Regions from separate parts of the Ensifer sp. B1-9 genome, predicted to be linked through region 3. Evidence: riboswitches for the same ligand, from Rfam matches in the RefSeq annotation. Region 3 holds a riboswitch; each other region holds the start of a gene.

Region 1 (5,505 bases), on a different contig from region 3:
ATGCCGAAACGCGGCGGGCGGTGCTTGCCGAAATCTGCGAAGCGCTGGCAGCCGGCCCGGGTGTGGCGGTCTTCAAGCGCGCCTTCGCCGATACGGCCGCAATCGACGTCGCGAGCGCCGTCTTCGACGGGATCATCGAGGAGCAGCATCGCAGCAACAGCGGCGGCGGTGATCACTTCGCCAAGCCCGGCGCCAACGATCGCATCTGGAATTCGTTGGAAAAACACTGCCTGAAGGCGCCCGAGAATTTTGCGGCCTACTATGCCAATGCGATCATTGCGCTCGTCAGCGAAGCCTGGCTCGGGCCGAACTATCAGATGACGGCGCAGGTGAACCGCGTCAATCCGGGCGGCGCGGCGCAATCGGCACACCGGGACTACCATCTCGGCTTCCAGACCTCCGCGGTGATCGAGCGATATCCGGTTCATGTGCACAAGCTTTCGCCGGTGCTGACGCTGCAAGGCGCGGTCGCCCATTGCGACATGCCGCTCGAAAGCGGGCCGACGCTGTTCCTGCCCTATAGCCAGACCTACGTGCCGGGCTATCTGGCGCTCAACCGGCCGGAGTTCCGCGCCTATTTCGACGAGCACCACGTGCAGCTTCCGCTCGAAAAGGGCGATGTCGTCTTCTTCAACCCTGCGCTCTTCCATGCCGCCGGCAACAATCGCTCCGCCGATATCCGCCGCGTCGCCAATCTCCTGCAGGTGTCCTCGGCTTTCGGTCGGGCGATGGAGACGGTCGACCGGCTGACGATGAGCGCGACGCTCTACCCGGCCTTGAAGACATTGCTGGCGAAGGGCAAGCTGACCGAGGCGGAAGCCGCCAACGTCATCGCATCCTGCGCCGAGGGCTATTCGTTTCCGACCAATCTCGATCGGGATCCGCCGCTCGGCGGCCTGGCACCGAAGACGCAGGCGCAGTTGATGCGCGAGGCACTGGCTGCGGGAACGAGCGAGCAGGACTTTCAAGCGGCACTCGATGCACAGGCACGGCGCAAGCTGAGCTGACGGTTCAATCTCACATTTGACGGGCTCCCGATGCGTTGCGCTCGGGAGCCGTACCTGTTTCACGCGATCATTCCCGAGGGAGAATTCGATGAACGGACAAATGCAAGGCAAGATCGCCATCGTCACCGGTGGCACGCAAGGACTGGGCGCAGCGATTGCCGGCCTTTTCGCCGAACGCGGTGCAGCCGGCATCGTCATTTGCGGGCGCAATGCCGCCAAGGGGCGCGCGAAGGCGGAGGAAATCGGCAAGGCCAGCGGCGCGAAGGTGGTCTATGTCGAGGCCGATCTTGAAAAGGTGGAGCTCGCGCGGAAGGTCGTTGCCGCCTGCGATGCGGAGTTCGGCCGGGTCGATGCGCTGGTCAATGCTGCGGCCATTACCGATCGCGGCACGATCCTCGACACGACACCGGAGCTCTTCGACCGGATGTTCGCCATCAATGTACGGGCGCCGTTCTTCCTGATGCAGGAGACGGTGAAGGTGATGCGGCGCGAGCGGACCGAAGGCACGATCGTCAATATCGGTTCCATGTCGGCGATGGCCGGGCAGCCCGTCATCGCGGCCTATTGCGCATCGAAAGGGGCCCTCGAAACGCTGACCAAGAACACGGCCTACGCGCTGTTACGCAACCGCATCCGCGTCAACGGCCTGAATATCGGCTGGATGGCATCCGAAGGCGAAGATCGCATCCAGCGCGAGTTTCACGGCGCCGCCGCAGACTGGCTCGAAAAGGCGGCCGCCAGCCAACCGTTCGGCAGGCTCGTCGATCCGGCGGAGGTCGCGCGCGCCTGCGCCTATCTGTCTTCGGCCGAATCCGGGCTGATGACCGGATCGGTGATCTGCTTCGACCAGTCGGTCTGGGGCGGCTATGACGGTTCGCCGCATCCGGTGGCGCCGCTTTAGATCACGGTGATCGATCCTTATAAGTAGAGCGGGATGCGGGCGGAAAACCGCCGGCACTTTTCCTCACCCGCCCTGACGGGTGCTTGTCTTTCCCTGGCGGCTGTGCCCTTATGGCGCCGTCAGGTGCCCGCGCGAGCGGGAGAATCGGGAATCCGGTGTCATTCTGGAACGTGCCCAACGCTGTGACGGGGACGGTTGCCTCTCGAAGTGCCTTGAATTGATTCAAGGTTTTGCCACTGGATCTTCAAGCGATCTGGGAAGGTGGGGCGACCGGTTGAACCGAAGTCAGAAGACCGGCCTGGCGAGATAGACCGAACCCCGCGTGGACGGCGGGAGGTTTTCGCATTGTTGGGGATCGAACGATGCTGACTGAACCGAAGGGCGGCCTTGCGGCTGCCGGTGCCTTTTCGCTGGAAGAGCGGGAGGCCGTCTACCGCGCCATCGAAACACGCCGCGACGTGCGCGATGAATTCCTGGACAAGCCTTTGCCCGACGAACTGGTGAAGCGGCTGCTGACGGCGGCGCACAGCGCGCCGTCCGTGGGTTTCATGCAGCCCTGGAACTTCGTGCTGGTGCGGGCGCCGGAAACGCGCGAACGCGTCTGGCAGGCCTTTCGCCGTGCCAATGACGAGGCGGCGCGGATGTTTGCGGAGGAACAACAGGCCAAGTATCGATCACTGAAGCTCGAAGGCATTCGCAAGGCGCCGCTCAGCATCTGCGTCACCTGTGATCGCACACGCGGCGGCGCCGTCGTTCTCGGCCGCACGCACAATCCGCAGATGGATGTCTATTCGACGGTTTGCGCCGTGCAGAACCTGTGGCTGGCGGCGCGCGCCGAAGGGGTCGGCGTCGGCTGGGTCAGCATCTTCCACGAGACGGAAGTCAAGGCGATCCTCGGCATCCCCGATCATATCGAGATCGTTGCCTGGCTCTGCCTCGGCTATGTCGATCGCCTCTATCAGCAGCCCGAGCTGGCGGTGAAAGGGTGGCGCCAGCGCTTGCCGCTGGAAGAACTGGTCTTCGAGGAAGGCTGGGGAACTGCAGCGACGGATCGTTCCGACATCAATTCTGGACCGGTTGATAGGCCGGTCCCTTTGGGTGCTTGAGGTCGATCGAGGTTTCTTCGTTGGGCAGGAAGGTCGGGCCGACGACGCGCACCTTGTTCTTGGATGGGTCGTAGGGGCGCTCCTCGGGCGGCGCCTTAGCGGTCGTTGCATCTGCCGGTTTCTTGGTTTCGATCACCACGATTGACGACTGGTCATCGCCGGTCATCGTACCGGTCGCTTTCGGCGAGGTCGCGGCCGTCTGCGGTATCTGGCAGCCGCACATGCCGGGTTTGCTGATGCCGCGGGTGCGATAGGCGAAGGCATTGGGCATTTCGGTATAGGGCCGGCCGGTCACGGCCGAGACCATCTGTTCGCTCTCCTCCGTGTTGAGGTCGTGGAAGTAGAGCTCCGTCTCGGCGCCAGGGCAGCGCGCCCGGCAGGCCTGTTCGTCACGCGGGAAGTCGGCGGGCGTCGCATCCGAAGAGATCGGGAAGAAGGCGCCGTCGCAGGTGCGCACGCACATGGTCCGCAACGTCCCGCGATAGTAGCCGTCCTGCGGCGCATAGCCGTCTTCGCCATGCCCAAGCATCGGCCCGTAGGCGTCGTCAGGCGGCAGATCGGCGATGATGTTGCGGTGCGTCTCCGGCTCTTCGGGTTCGACGCTCGCAAAATAGTCGCGGTCGCTGTAGCAGCCGTTGATCTCGAGCGCGGCGACGATACGGCGACGGGTGTCTTCGCTGCCGCCGGCGACGATCTGCTCACGCTCCGATTTCAGCATGCGCAGGTTGTCTTCCATCTCGGCGATGAGGCTGTCGAGCTCGCTGCAGGTGTCGGGGTCTCCGCCGTCGAAGGTGGCGACGCTGCCGCCACCGCAGCCCGCGCGCCGGCGATCGTTCTTCGCCCGGCGCAACTCGATGTTCTGGCGTGAGATGGCGCTGGCATAGTCGCGGGCGTCGGCATTGCTGGCGACGATGTCGGACATTTGCGCAAGCCGGGTGTTCAGCCGGTCGCACACGGTCGATGCCAGCGAAGGATCGGCACCGACCAGAGCCAACGGCACAAGCGCCGCAGCGACGTGTTTCAAGCGCGGGAACACGGGCGAAGTCTCTTCCTACTGCCACACGATGCCAACCTTCTGGTATGGGCGGCTGCTGGCGGCAATTCCTGTTTCACCTCCATCATAGAGCTTGTCGATGATCGTGCAACGACAAGCGGCGGTTTGCGTTAACGGGTCCGGCCGACCGAAGCGGTCAGGCGGCGCGGGCGGTTTCCAGCGACATCGGGCGTTCCAGAACGGTGCCTTCGATGGCAGCAACGGCCTTCATGCGCTGAAGCAGGTTCTCGGTCACTTCCCAGGCGACGGCAACGGCGAAAACCGAGCCGATGCGATGCGGTTCGGCGATGCGCTCGCCCGGGCATCCCATGCGGCGGAACATGCGTTCCAGGAACACGTCGGTGACCGTGACGATATGGCTGATACCGGATGCGAGACCGAGCTCGCCGACGCCGCACATCAACTCGGCGGCCGCGACCGTGACCTGATTCGATGCGCGATCCTGCGAAATGTCGGGCTCGATGCAGAAGCGGCTCGATTCCCAGACCGAAGCGCTGCGGATTTCCGGGTTGTCGCCGAGCAGGATCGGGAAAGTATCGTCCAGCATGTTGGGGCCGAGCGTCGGAAGCAGTCTCAGTGCGCCGCGCAGGCGACCGGTATCGGGGGCGTAGGACAGCACGTAGAGCGGGTTCGCCTTGTCGTAGTTGTCGATTTCCCACTCACCGTCGGTCTGAACATCCCATTTCAGGAAATCGTGAAAGACGCGCTTGCGCAGCCGGAACATCTCGTCGACGGCCTGCGGGTGCTGTGCGCGGGTCTTTCCGTTCAGGATCCTGATCATCTTTTTCTCCATCCTTGTTTTGGGATGGGCGGATGCTGTCAGGCTGGCGACGGCCGCGTAACTGTCGGTAGTGACAGTTTAAATCGGTGATATTTCCCACTAGATTTCGAGGGGTTTTGGGAGGGGCCTTGGCGCGGCCGGCGTCAAACGGTGGGGATCAGCGCATGGCGCACGGCCTGGGCAACGGCCTGCGTATTGGAGACGACATTCAGCTTGCGCCTCGCATTGGTCATGAAGAAGCGCACGGTACGTTCGGAAATGCCGAGAATCGTGGCGATTTCCCAATAGCTCTTGCCGGCGGCGGCCCAAGTCAGAACCTCGGTTTCGCGGCCGGTGAGGCGCTCGCGCGCCGAAAGCGCTCCGGGCATTGCGGCGTGCTCGAGCATTGCGGCATGGAAGAGGTTGGCGGCGAGCTGGAAATCGCGCAGATGCTGGCGCCGATAGGCCGTCCATTCGTCGGCCGGCATGTTGACGTTGAGGGCAAGCAGCGCCATGCGGCCGGCTGGCGAAGGCAGCGGCAAGGCGACGCCTTCGGTCGAAAGGCCGATCTCCTGCGCCGCCTGGAACAGAGGCTCGCAATCCGGAAAACGATGCCGCGCCATCGTCCACTCCACCGGGCGGACGCCGCCAAGTGCGAGTTTCAGGATGGGATCGAT
Region 2 (5,505 bases), on a different contig from region 3:
AATACCGTGCTGATGCAGATTTCCGAGGGGATCGCCCACCTGACCCTCAACCGCCCGGAGAAACTCAACGCGCTGAATTACGAGCTGATCGACCACCTCATGGTCCTTCTCGACTCGATCGAGGTGAACGACAATGTCGGCGCCGTGATCATCACCGGCGCCGGCGACCGCGCCTTTTCCGCCGGCGGCGATATCCATGAATTTTCCGAAAGCGTGGCCAAGGGCGTGAACCCCGCCGTGCGCGATTTCGTCCGCCGCGGCCAACGGCTGACGGCCCGGCTCGAAGCCTTTCCAAAGCCGGTCATCGCCGCCGTCAACGGCATCGCCTATGGCGGCGGCTGCGAGATCACCGAGGCCGTGCATCTGGCCATCGCCAGCGACAGGGCGCGCTTTGCCAAGCCCGAGATCAAGCTCGGCATGCCGCCGACCTTCGGCGGCACCCAGCGCCTGCCGCGCCTTGCCGGCCGCAAGCGCGCGCTCGAACTCCTGTTGACGGGAAAGGATTTCTCGCCCGAGCACGCACTGGAGATGGGGCTCATCAACCGGGTCGTCGCCCATGAGGCGCTGATCCCTGCGGCCCGTGACCTGGCCAGGCGCATCATGGGTTATTCGCCACTTGCCGTCCGCTCGATCATCACCGCCGTCACCCGCGGCCTCAACATGTCGATAGCGGAGGGGCTGCTGGTCGAGAGCGAACAATTCGCCCAGATGGTGCCGACCGACGATCTCTCGGATGCGCTTGCCGCCTGGAAGGGACGACGCATCCACGAGGACGGCCCGACAGGCTGAGCGTCTCGGCAGCACGGCAAACGGCGGCAGGGCGCAACGGCCTTGCCGCCGCTATCCATCAGGCGCGGGCGAAGCCGAGGATGAAGAGCGCCAGCGAGCCGATCGAGGCGACGGTGCGCACATGGTTCCACCAGACCCAATCGGTAAGATAGCGCTGCTGCCAGAGATCGGCCGCCGCCTGGCCGGGTGCCGCAGCGGCGAGCGCATCGTTCATCGGCACGTTGAAGATGATCGTTACCAGGAGCACGCCGACGACATAGGCGATGCCACCGGCCGCGAGCAGCCAGCGGCCTTCACCGCCCGAGAGGAAGGCCATGACCACCAGCGCCAGGCCGATCAGCGCCGTGCCCATGAAGGCGCTGAGGAAGATCGGGTTCTGGATGACGACATTGATCGCGTTCATCGCGGCGATCCCCTGCTCCGGCGGCAGCCGCGACAGGGCCTGCATGATGCAGACCGAGAAGATGAAGAACAGGCCGGCCATCAGGCCGGAACCGATGGCGGCGACGAAGGCCAAAGCGGGAATCAGCGGGATCATGCGGCGATACTCCAGACACCGGTTGCTGCGGTTTCCCGGGCATAGACGGCGAAGTCGCGCGGCCGGCGCAGAAGCACGTGCTCGATATCGGACGTCAGGCTGGAATTGCGCCCGTCGAGCACGGACGAGAAGAGATAGCGGATGAGTTCGACATAGTCATCCGGCAGCCCCTCGGCTCGCATCTGCGCCACGAAATCCGCAAGCGGCACGGACCGGTAGCCGATGGGCCGCCCCGATGCCGCGGCGATCTCCGCGACGGCCTCGGCGAAGGTCAGCAGCCGCGGCCCTGTCAGTTCATAGATCTTGCCGACATGCGCGTCGTCGAGGAGCGCAAGCACGGCGACATCGGCGATGTCATCGGCGCTGACAAACGGTTCGGTGACCGCGTCCGGCGGCAGGTAGACCATGCCGCTGCGAACCGCATCCATCAGGAAGGCTTCGCTGAAATTCTCGAAGAACCAGCTCCCCCGAATGATCGTCCAGTCGGCGCCCGATGCCTGCAATTCGCGTTCGGCCGCCTGCGCCGCGTCCTCGCCGCGCCCCGAAAGCAGCACGAGGCGCTTGATGCCGGAACGGACCGCAAGCGCGGAAAAGCGGCGGATCGCCTCGACCGCGCCGGGCACGGCGAGATCCGGCTGATAGCTGACATAGATGCGCTCGACATTCTCGAGCGCCGGCGCCCAGGTCGTCTCGTCGTTCCAGTCGAAGGACGGCGTGGCCGAGCGCGCGCCGATGCGCACCGTGACACCCTTGGCGCGCAGCCGCTCCGCAATGCGGCGCCCCGTCTTGCCCGTACCACCCAGCACCAACGTAACCTTGCCAGACATGATCTTTCCTCCCGATTAAAAACATGAGCAACTCTCACATTTGCAAATGTGATAAATCCTCGTATTTTGGGAGTCAAGACAAAATGTGAGGATTATTCATGATTGAGCCGACAGGCACCCTGCCGATTGCAGGCGACGACGACACTGCGCTGCGCCGCACGCCCAGCCAGAAGCGCAGCCGGGAGCGCGTCGAGCACATCCTCACCTGCGCCTCCGTGCTCATCGCCGAGAAGGGCAGCGATGCCATGCGCATGAGCGAAGTGGCGGAAAAGGCAGGGATTTCGATCGGATCGCTGTACCAGTATTTCCCGGACAAGGCTGCGATCGTGCGCACGCTCGCCGAGCGCTACAACGCCTATTCCCGCGAATGCATCGAGGGCGAATTCGCCAAGGTGACGTCGATGGCAGAACTGCGCGACGCCTTCGGCGCGCTCTTCGATACCTATTACGACATGTTCCTCGCCGAACCGGTGATGCGCGACATCTGGTCGGCGATGCAGGCCGACAAGACGCTGAGGCAGATCGAACTGGAAGAAAGCCGCATGACCGGCCGTCTGCTCGCCGATGTCCTTGCCCGGCTCCAGCCGCAACGCCCACGCGCGGCGATCGACGAGGCCGCGTTCCTGATCATGTATCTCGGCGAATGCACGATGCGGCTCGCCATCTCGGTCGACCGCGCCGAGGGCAACCGCATCGTCGAGGCCTACAAGCAGATGATCCTTCGCGATTTTGTCGCTGATGAAGCGGCCGGCGGCGCAGGCTCAATTGACAACGCCATGACACACTCATAATCATCAGGGATCGATTGGTTCCCGAGACGCGAACGTGTGTCGGGAGTAAACGGGAACGTGACGGATGGACCCAAGCTGGGCATTCAAATCACGGCCGACCCCGCGACTGTAGAGCGACGTCGATCTTGCCGTTCCGGAGCGATCCGGGAGAAGCCACTGGAAGAGACCCCGAGAGGGTGGTCGGACTGGGAAGGCGAGGCAGATCCCGGGCATTACGCCCAGCGCCGTGAGCCAGGAAACCTGCCACTCGATACGGGCATAGGGCCCACACCGGGAATTTCCCGATGCCATCACGGAGGTTGTCATGGCTACGTCTACTATTTCGAGCACCCCGCTCTCCCTCAGCGATCGTCTGACCGCTGGCGTCATCGCACTTCTCATCGGCGCATTCCTCGTCTTCGGCGCCGGCCTTGCCAATTCGGCCGTGCTGCACGACACCGCACACGACACCCGCCATTCCTACGGCTTCCCCTGCCACTAAACGATGTCTCGGAACGTAGCTCACGTTCCGCATCGACGTGTCTGCGGACCTGAACGCATCCGGCCTGTGCCGGATGTCGGTGTTTGTGCATACCGGTTCGTCCGGCACACCAGGTTCATCCGCACGGCAGAAAGAACGAAAGGCTTGCAAACCACGCCAGAGTGCGTGGCTTTTGTCGCTATCGAGGGAATTCGACATGATTGTCAGAACGCTTCTGGCCGCGATCGTGGCTGGACTGATTGCCGGCGTCTTCATGACCGGCGCCCAGGAACTCAGGGTTACGCCGCTGATCCTGCATGCGGAACAATTCGAAGGCGAGGCTCCGGCGACCACCGAGCAGCCCGCCGGCCAGCCGGGGGCGGCGCAGCCGGCCGCAGAAGGGCACGATCAGCATTCGTCGCTGAAGGCGGTCTCGCCGCTCGGCGCCGTGCTCGATGCGCTGTCGCCGATCACGCCGGCCTATGCCCATGAGGGCGAACACGAGGAAGGCGGCATCATGTTCGGCCTCAGCCGCTTCTCGGGCACGCTGATGGCGAACCTCGTCACCGGCTCCGGCTTCGGCCTGCTGCTGGCCGGCGTCAGCCTGGTGATCGGCTATCCGATCACGCTGAGGAACGGTGCGCTCTGGGGCGCCTGCGGCTGGCTCGCGGTGCACATGTTGCCGGCGATCGGCCTGCCGCCGGAATTGCCGGGCTTCCCGGCCGCCGAACTCGGCGATCGCCAGACCTGGTGGCTGGCAACCGTCGCCCTCTCAGCCGTCGGCCTCTATCTCGTCGTCCTGCGCGAGGAGATCGTCGCAAAGGTCGTCGGCCTCGCGCTGATCGCCGCGCCGCATGTCTACGGCGCACCGCAACCGCTCGACATTTCCAGCAACGTCCCGGCCGTGCTCGGCGCCGAATTTGCCGTCGCCGCCCTCGCCACCACGCTTGCCTTCTGGATCGTGCTCGGCGTCGTTTCCGGCTTCATCAACGAGCGTTTCGCCAGGGCGAACTGATCCGGCCGATCCCATGCTCCATGGGAACCTGAACAAGCAGGCGGCGGGGTTCAGCCCCCGCCGTTTTGCATGAGATGCGCTGCCAGCCTTTCGCGACGATCGTTCGGCTCGAGCAGCACGCAGGTGTCGCAGAAGCTGCCGCCTTCCGTTCGGAAATAGAGGCAGCAACCGCAGCGTATCCTGTACTGGCGCGACAGCCGCTTGCTGCTTGCCGGATCGATTGCCGAGATCTCCTCGTAGCAGAGTTCTTCCGAGAACAGCGGCGACCCGGGCCTTTTGACGATGGCCAGCGCCTCGGCCATGCAGCGCGCCTCGTCGCCGATCGCGCGCCCGATCTCCAGAAAGGCACCGGCAAGCGAATCTGCCGCCAGCCGCCACTGCGCTCCGGAGGAAAGCCCCGTCCGCCGTTTCAAGACTGCGACGACCGGCGCCAGATGGGCCGTGAAGCCGCGCTCGAAAGTGCTGCCGCCTTCGCTCGCCTGCGGCACCGCGGTCAGCCGACCAAGATGGAAACGATAGCGCTTGCCGGCAATCTCCCGCCCCTCGTGCAGCCGAGCCCAGTCCTCGAAGCGAATGCCGGCGATTTCTGCGTGACGCCCCGCCCCGAGATAGAACGCGCCGAGAACCACACTCAGTTGCCGGCTATAAAAGGCGATGAGATGCGCCGCCCGGATCCGGTCCGTCATGCCGATTGCGAAAAAGTCCTGATAGGCAAGGCTCTGCTCTACCCCTGCCCCGCCCATGGCCCAGAAGGCGCCCGGCGTGCTGAAGGCGCTTTCGCCCACCTCGAGCGAAACGCCGGCGTCAGGAAACTGCGCGCGCAACCGCTCGACCGCCGCCAGCACCAGCGGCGGATATTTCCCTGCAGTTTCTGCTGTCTGCCGGCGCTCGCCCATTCATGCCGTCTCCGTCGCCAGCCAACCACCCTCAAATCCCGCGCGTTCGAGACCGCGCCGGATCGCCGGCAGGCTGCGTGTCAGCTTCCAGACGAAGCCGCTCCGCCAATTCTCGATCATCATCACGACGAGCCCCTGGTCAAGGCCGACGACGCGATCGTCGATCCAGCCTTCCGGTCCATCGCCGGG
Region 3 (5,505 bases):
CCTTGCCAAGCTGCGACGCGAGATCGAACTGGCACTTACTCAGGACGGCGCCGAGGCGATCGTGCTCGGCTGCGCCGGCATGGCAGACCTTGCCCGGGACCTGCAAGCCGATTACGGCGTTCCGGTAATCGATGGAGTCTCCGCCGCCGTCAAGCAGGCGGAGGCGTTGGTGTCGCAAGGACTTATGACCAGCAAGCGCGGTTCGTATGCATCACCGCTCAGCAAGACCTATTCAGGCTTCATGAGCGCACTTGCGCCGACCACGGCCTGAGGAGATACCGACCTCGCATCATCCATCGCAATCGCGAGCAGCGCGTTCGACGCGTCCGCCTCGGCAATGATCCAGTCGCGAAAGGCCTGGATCTTCTTCTGCCGCCGGCTGCCTTGCGGATAGACCAGCCAATAGGCGCGACCGTCCCTGACCACATGTTCGAACGGCCGAATGAGCCTGCCGCTCTTCAGTTCTTCCATCAGGAAGGTCGATACGGCAATGGCGATGCCATGTTCCGCCAGGGTGGTCGCGACATCCATCGCCTGGACGTCGAAGATCAGCTCCGTGCCGTTGCTTTCCGGCGGCTCTACGCCGGTCTCGATCATCCACCGCCGCCACCAGCTGGCGTTGCCGAATCGGCGCACCCGCAGAACATCCGACGGATGCTTCAGCTGGTGCTTTTCCAGGAATGACGGGGTGCAGACCGGCATGTAATCGATCGGGAACAGCGGGAACACGTCGTTGCCCGGCCAGTCGCCGTTGCCACTGCGCACTGAAAGATCGATGGCGTCGCGCTTGAAGTCGACCAGATCGGTCGACATGTGCACCCTTATGCTGATGTTCGGCTGGGCGGTCTGGAACGAGGCGAGCCTGGGGCCGAGCCAGCTCGAAACGACGGTTGGAAGCACGGAAATGTGCAGGTGATGTTCGGTCTTGTCGGCAATCTCGGAGAAGGCCGCGCCCAGCAGATCGATCGCCTCCGTCACCTTCGGCGCCAACTGCCGCCCGGCGGCCGTCAACCGCACCTCGCGCGCAAGCCGCACGAAGAGCGGCGTGCCGATGCGCTCCTCCAGCAGCCGGATCTGGTAGCTGACGGCAGCCTGAGTCATCCCGAGTTCCTTGGCCGCGCGGGTGAAACTCAGGTGCCTGGCGGCGGCTTCGAAGGCGCGCACCGCACTCATGGGAGGTATCTTGCTCATGGCGCTGAGATAAGCATTCTTTATGCCAGCATGCGAGAAATCGCTTTGCGCGAAGCAGCAAAATTCCTCACTTTTTTGGCGAACACAACAGCGAAAACAAAGAGGATAGCAATGCTTAGCGCAGTGCGATCAACGATCCTTCATGTCCTGAAGCAGGCCGGGAGCGCCCTCAACTCGACCATCGCCATCGATACGTTCAGCGAATTCCAGCTCCGGGATATCGGCCTGACGCGGGATCACGAGACCATCCGCGCGCGCGTCGGCGACGTTGCCGATCCATGGCACTGGTCGAAGGAAGACACGTCATTCGCGCCGAAACCCTCACCAAAGAGGGACCGCACCAACACGCTGCCAGCCGTGACGATCTCGCCGCGCGCGCAGCCCGGCGAAAACAGGGACGTCAGCATCTCGCTTTGCGACTGATGGATTGCCGAGACAGAACCTGTCCGGATCTTCTGGTGCAGCATCCCGCGATCGAGCGGACCACACCGCAGAGACCTTCGGCCAGAAACCTCGCAATCGCCGCGGCGGCGCCACGACGCACATTGGCGGAGCGCGCCAGATTGAAGCCAACAAGCCTCCCCCAGTAGGTTCCGCTGCAGTCTGCCGTTTACTTCCCGTTATCCATACCGAGAAAGAAACGACCCTCCGCACCGGGTCTTTGACATCGCGCACCTATTGACGCAAATTTGCGATCAGATACTATATCTAGTGTTCGAGGTTCTTCCGATTCGCAAGGATTGGGAGCTAAGACGGGAATACGGTGCGCCGGCGGCTTTCCGCCCGGCTATGCCGTAGCTGCCCCCGCAACTGTAGACGGCGAGCAACTGTCCGGAATTGGACCACTGAGGCATGAGGCCTCGGGAAGGTCGGGATGGAAGCGTCGACCCGTGAGCCAGGAGACCTGCCTCGAGCAACAAACGTCCACGGGCGGGGTGTCCGGAGGGGTTGAGTACGGCAGGATGAGCCTGCCTGATCGTCTCGACGTCTCCCCGGCAGCCTGTCGAAAGCTTCGGGGTGAAGTCATGTCTGCGTCATCGAAATCCTATCACTCGCCAGTCAAGAGGCGCGGTTTCCCGCGCAGCTGAAGAAGAGGCGTGCCCGGGCTCCATATCCGAGCAAGCCACAGCCATGACAGCCCTGCATTTCGCCGGATCGCGGTCGCGTGTCCACGCGCCTTCTCTTGCCCCTATCCAGCCGACCAAACGAGGAAGAAATGAACGTCACCGTCTACAGCAAGCCCGCCTGTGTCCAATGCACCGCGACCTATCGGGCGCTCGATCGCCAGGGCGTCAGCTACGAGGTCATCGATATCTCCGTTGACCAGGACGCGCTCGAGACGGTCAAGGGCCTCGGCTACATGCAGCTCCCCGTCGTCGTCGCCGGCCCCGAACACTGGGCGGGTTTCCGCCCCGACAAGATCAGCACGCTTGCTTAGAGGAGACAGGCGGTGGGGCTTATCGTCTATTTTTCCAGCCGCTCGGAAAACACCCGTCGCTTCGTCGAAAAACTCGGCCTTCGCGCGAAGCGCATACCACTCGCGGAAGGTAAGGATACACTTACCGTCACCGAACCCTATGTGCTGGTCGTGCCCACCTATTGCGGCGACGACGGCCGGGGTGCCGTGCCGAAACAGGTAATCCGCTTCTTGAACGACGCGGGCAACCGCTCTCACATCCGCGGCGTAATTGCCGCGGGCAACAGCAATTTCGGCGCGACCTACGGGGTCGCCGGCGACGTCATCTCGGCCAAGTGCTGCGTGCCTTATCTTTATCGTTTCGAGCTAATCGGAACGGACGAAGACGTCGCTAATGTCAAAAACGGGATGGAACGATTTTGGACGTCACAACACGCGAACACCCCCTGAAGGCGACGGAAGCGGCGCTGGACTATCACGCACTGAACGCGATGCTTAACCTCTATGACCAAGAGGGCCGGATCCAGCTCGACAAGGACCGGCTGGCGGCGAAACAGTACTTCCTCCAGCACGTCAACCAGAACACGGTCTTCTTCCATAACCTCAGGGAAAAGCTCGATTATCTGGTGACCGAGGGCTATTACGAACAGGAGGTGCTGGACCAGTACTCCTTCAACTTCGTGCGCGACCTCTATGACCACGCCTACGCCAAGAAGTTCCGTTTTCCGACCTTCCTCGGCGCGTTCAAATATTACACCTCCTATACGCTGAAAACCTTCGACGGAAAGCGCTACCTGGAGCGCTACGAGGATCGCGTCTGCATGGTGGCGATGACGCTGGCGCGCGGCAACGAGCAGCTTGCCCGCGATCTCGTCGACGAGATCATTTCCGGCCGTTTCCAGCCAGCGACACCGACTTTCCTCAATGCCGGCAAGAAGAGCCGCGGCGAGCTCGTCTCCTGCTTCCTGCTGCGGATCGAGGACAACATGGAGAGTATCGGGCGCGCGATCAATTCGGCGCTGCAGCTTTCCAAGCGCGGCGGCGGCGTGGCGCTGTCGCTCACCAATATCAGAGAGATGGGCGCACCGATCAAGCAGATCGAGAACCAGTCGTCCGGCATCATCCCGATCATGAAGCTGCTCGAAGACTCCTTCTCCTACGCCAATCAGCTTGGCGCCCGCCAAGGCGCAGGCGCCGTCTATCTGCATGCCCACCACCCCGACATCATGCGTTTCCTCGATACCAAACGCGAGAATGCCGACGAGAAGATCCGCATCAAGACGCTATCCCTCGGCGTCGTGATCCCGGACATCACCTTTGAGCTCGCTCGCAACAACGAGGACATGTATCTGTTCTCGCCCTATGATGTTGAGCGCGTCTACGGCATGCCGCTGACCGAGATTTCGGTAACGGAGAAGTATCGCGAGATGGTCGAGGATGCGCGCATCCGCAAGAAGAAGGTCAAGGCGCGCGAGTTCTTCCAGGTCATCGCCGAGATCCAGTTCGAAAGTGGTTATCCCTACATCATGTTCGAGGACACGGTGAACCGGGCAAACCCGATCGCCGGCCGCATCACCATGAGTAATCTCTGCTCGGAAATCCTGCAGGTGAGCGAGGCCAGCGAATTCAACGAGGACCTCTCCTACGCCCGCATGGGCAAGGACATTTCCTGCAACCTCGGCTCACTGAACATTGCCGCGGCGATGGACTCACCAAACTTCGGCCACACGATCGAAACCTCGATCCGCGCCTTGACCGCCGTCTCCGAAATGAGCCACATCTCCTCGGTGCCCTCGATTGAGAAGGGCAACGACGACAGCCACGCGATCGGCCTCGGCCAGATGAACCTGCACGGCTATCTCGCCCGCGAGCACATCTTCTACGGCTCCGAGGAAGGCATCGATTTCACCAATATCTATTTCTACACGGTGACCTATCACGCCATCAAAGCCTCGAACCGGTTGGCGGTCGAGAAAGGCCAGAGCTTCAAAGGGTTCGAGAACTCGAAATATGCGTCGGGCGAATATTTCGACAAATACACCGAGGCTGAATGGCTGCCGGCGACAGAAAAGGTGAAAGGCCTCTTCGACGGAGCCGGCATCCCGATCCCGACGCGGGAAGATTGGTTCGAGCTGAAACGGGCGGTGATGGAGAGCGGTCTCTACAACCAGAACCTTCAGGCCGTGCCGCCAACCGGCTCGATCTCCTACATCAACCATTCGACCTCCTCGATCCACCCGATCGTCTCGAAGATCGAGATCCGCAAGGAAGGCAAGATCGGCCGCGTCTATTATCCGGCTGCCTTCATGACCAACGACAACCTGGAATACTACCAGGACGCCTACGAGATCGGGCCCGAGAAGATCATTGAAACCTATGCAGCGGCGACCCAGCACGTCGACCAGGGCCTGTCGCTGACCCTCTTCTTCCGTGACACAGCAACGACGCGCGACATCAACCGCGCCCAGATCCACGCGTGGAAGAAGGGCATCAAGACCATCTACTACGTCCGCCTTCGGCAGATGGCGCTCGAAGGCACACAGGTCCAGGGCTGCGTCTCCTGCACGCTGTAGACCGCATTTCCGGAAAAGTGCCCTTTACCGCGCGGATGAGGGGCAACAACACACTCCAGAGGACAACGACATGAACATGCACACCAAACCCGCAAGCCGCATCCGCGCGATCAACTGGAACCGCATCGAGGACGACAAGGACCTGGAAGTCTGGACCCGACTCACCGGCAATTTCTGGCTGCCGGAGAAGGTGCCGCTCTCCAATGACATCCCCTCCTGGGCGACGCTGAAGCCGGAGGAGCAGAAACTCACCATCCGCGTCTTCACCGGCCTCACGCTGCTCGATACGATCCAGAACGGCATTGGCGCAGTCCGGTTGATGGA

The links. A riboswitch is a leader RNA that binds a small molecule or an ion and turns the genes downstream of it on or off. The one in region 3 is predicted to bind cobalamin.
Region 1: linked by a shared signal. The riboswitch ahead of bluB (5,6-dimethylbenzimidazole synthase) and the one ahead of nrdH (glutaredoxin-like protein NrdH) in region 3 are both predicted to bind cobalamin.
Region 2: linked by a shared signal. The riboswitch ahead of ACQ5BM_RS00125 (CbtB domain-containing protein) and the one ahead of nrdH (glutaredoxin-like protein NrdH) in region 3 are both predicted to bind cobalamin.

Annotation. Positions count from the first base shown of each region.
Region 1 is NZ_JBCHVG010000011.1:188,278-193,782, reverse strand. It holds gene ACQ5BM_RS21515 (phytanoyl-CoA dioxygenase family protein) at 1-1,007, shown strand, start outside; gene ACQ5BM_RS21510 (SDR family oxidoreductase) at 1,096-1,908, shown strand; cobalamin riboswitch at 2,013-2,224, shown strand; gene bluB (5,6-dimethylbenzimidazole synthase) at 2,271-3,014, shown strand; gene ACQ5BM_RS21500 (DUF2865 domain-containing protein) at 2,971-4,050, opposite strand; gene ACQ5BM_RS21495 (acyl-homoserine-lactone synthase) at 4,205-4,849, opposite strand; gene ACQ5BM_RS21490 (helix-turn-helix transcriptional regulator) at 4,993-5,505, opposite strand, start outside.
Region 2 is NZ_JBCHVG010000001.1:20,073-25,577, reverse strand. It holds gene ACQ5BM_RS00145 (crotonase/enoyl-CoA hydratase family protein) at 1-789, shown strand, start outside; gene ACQ5BM_RS00140 (DUF1772 domain-containing protein) at 848-1,327, opposite strand; gene ACQ5BM_RS00135 (NAD(P)H-binding protein) at 1,324-2,154, opposite strand; gene ACQ5BM_RS00130 (TetR family transcriptional regulator) at 2,253-2,945, shown strand; cobalamin riboswitch at 2,944-3,207, shown strand; gene ACQ5BM_RS00125 (CbtB domain-containing protein) at 3,250-3,426, shown strand; gene ACQ5BM_RS00120 (CbtA family protein) at 3,623-4,420, shown strand; gene ACQ5BM_RS00115 ((2Fe-2S)-binding protein) at 4,471-5,316, opposite strand; gene ACQ5BM_RS00110 (glucoamylase family protein) at 5,317-5,505, opposite strand, start outside.
Region 3 is NZ_JBCHVG010000009.1:139,608-145,112, forward strand. It holds gene ACQ5BM_RS18115 (aspartate/glutamate racemase family protein) at 1-271, shown strand, start outside; gene ACQ5BM_RS18120 (LysR substrate-binding domain-containing protein) at 229-1,173, opposite strand; gene ACQ5BM_RS18125 (hypothetical protein) at 1,303-1,614, shown strand; cobalamin riboswitch at 1,893-2,117, shown strand; gene nrdH (glutaredoxin-like protein NrdH) at 2,408-2,629, shown strand; gene nrdI (class Ib ribonucleoside-diphosphate reductase assembly flavoprotein NrdI) at 2,642-3,058, shown strand; gene nrdE (class 1b ribonucleoside-diphosphate reductase subunit alpha) at 3,028-5,181, shown strand; gene nrdF (class 1b ribonucleoside-diphosphate reductase subunit beta) at 5,252-5,505, shown strand, end outside.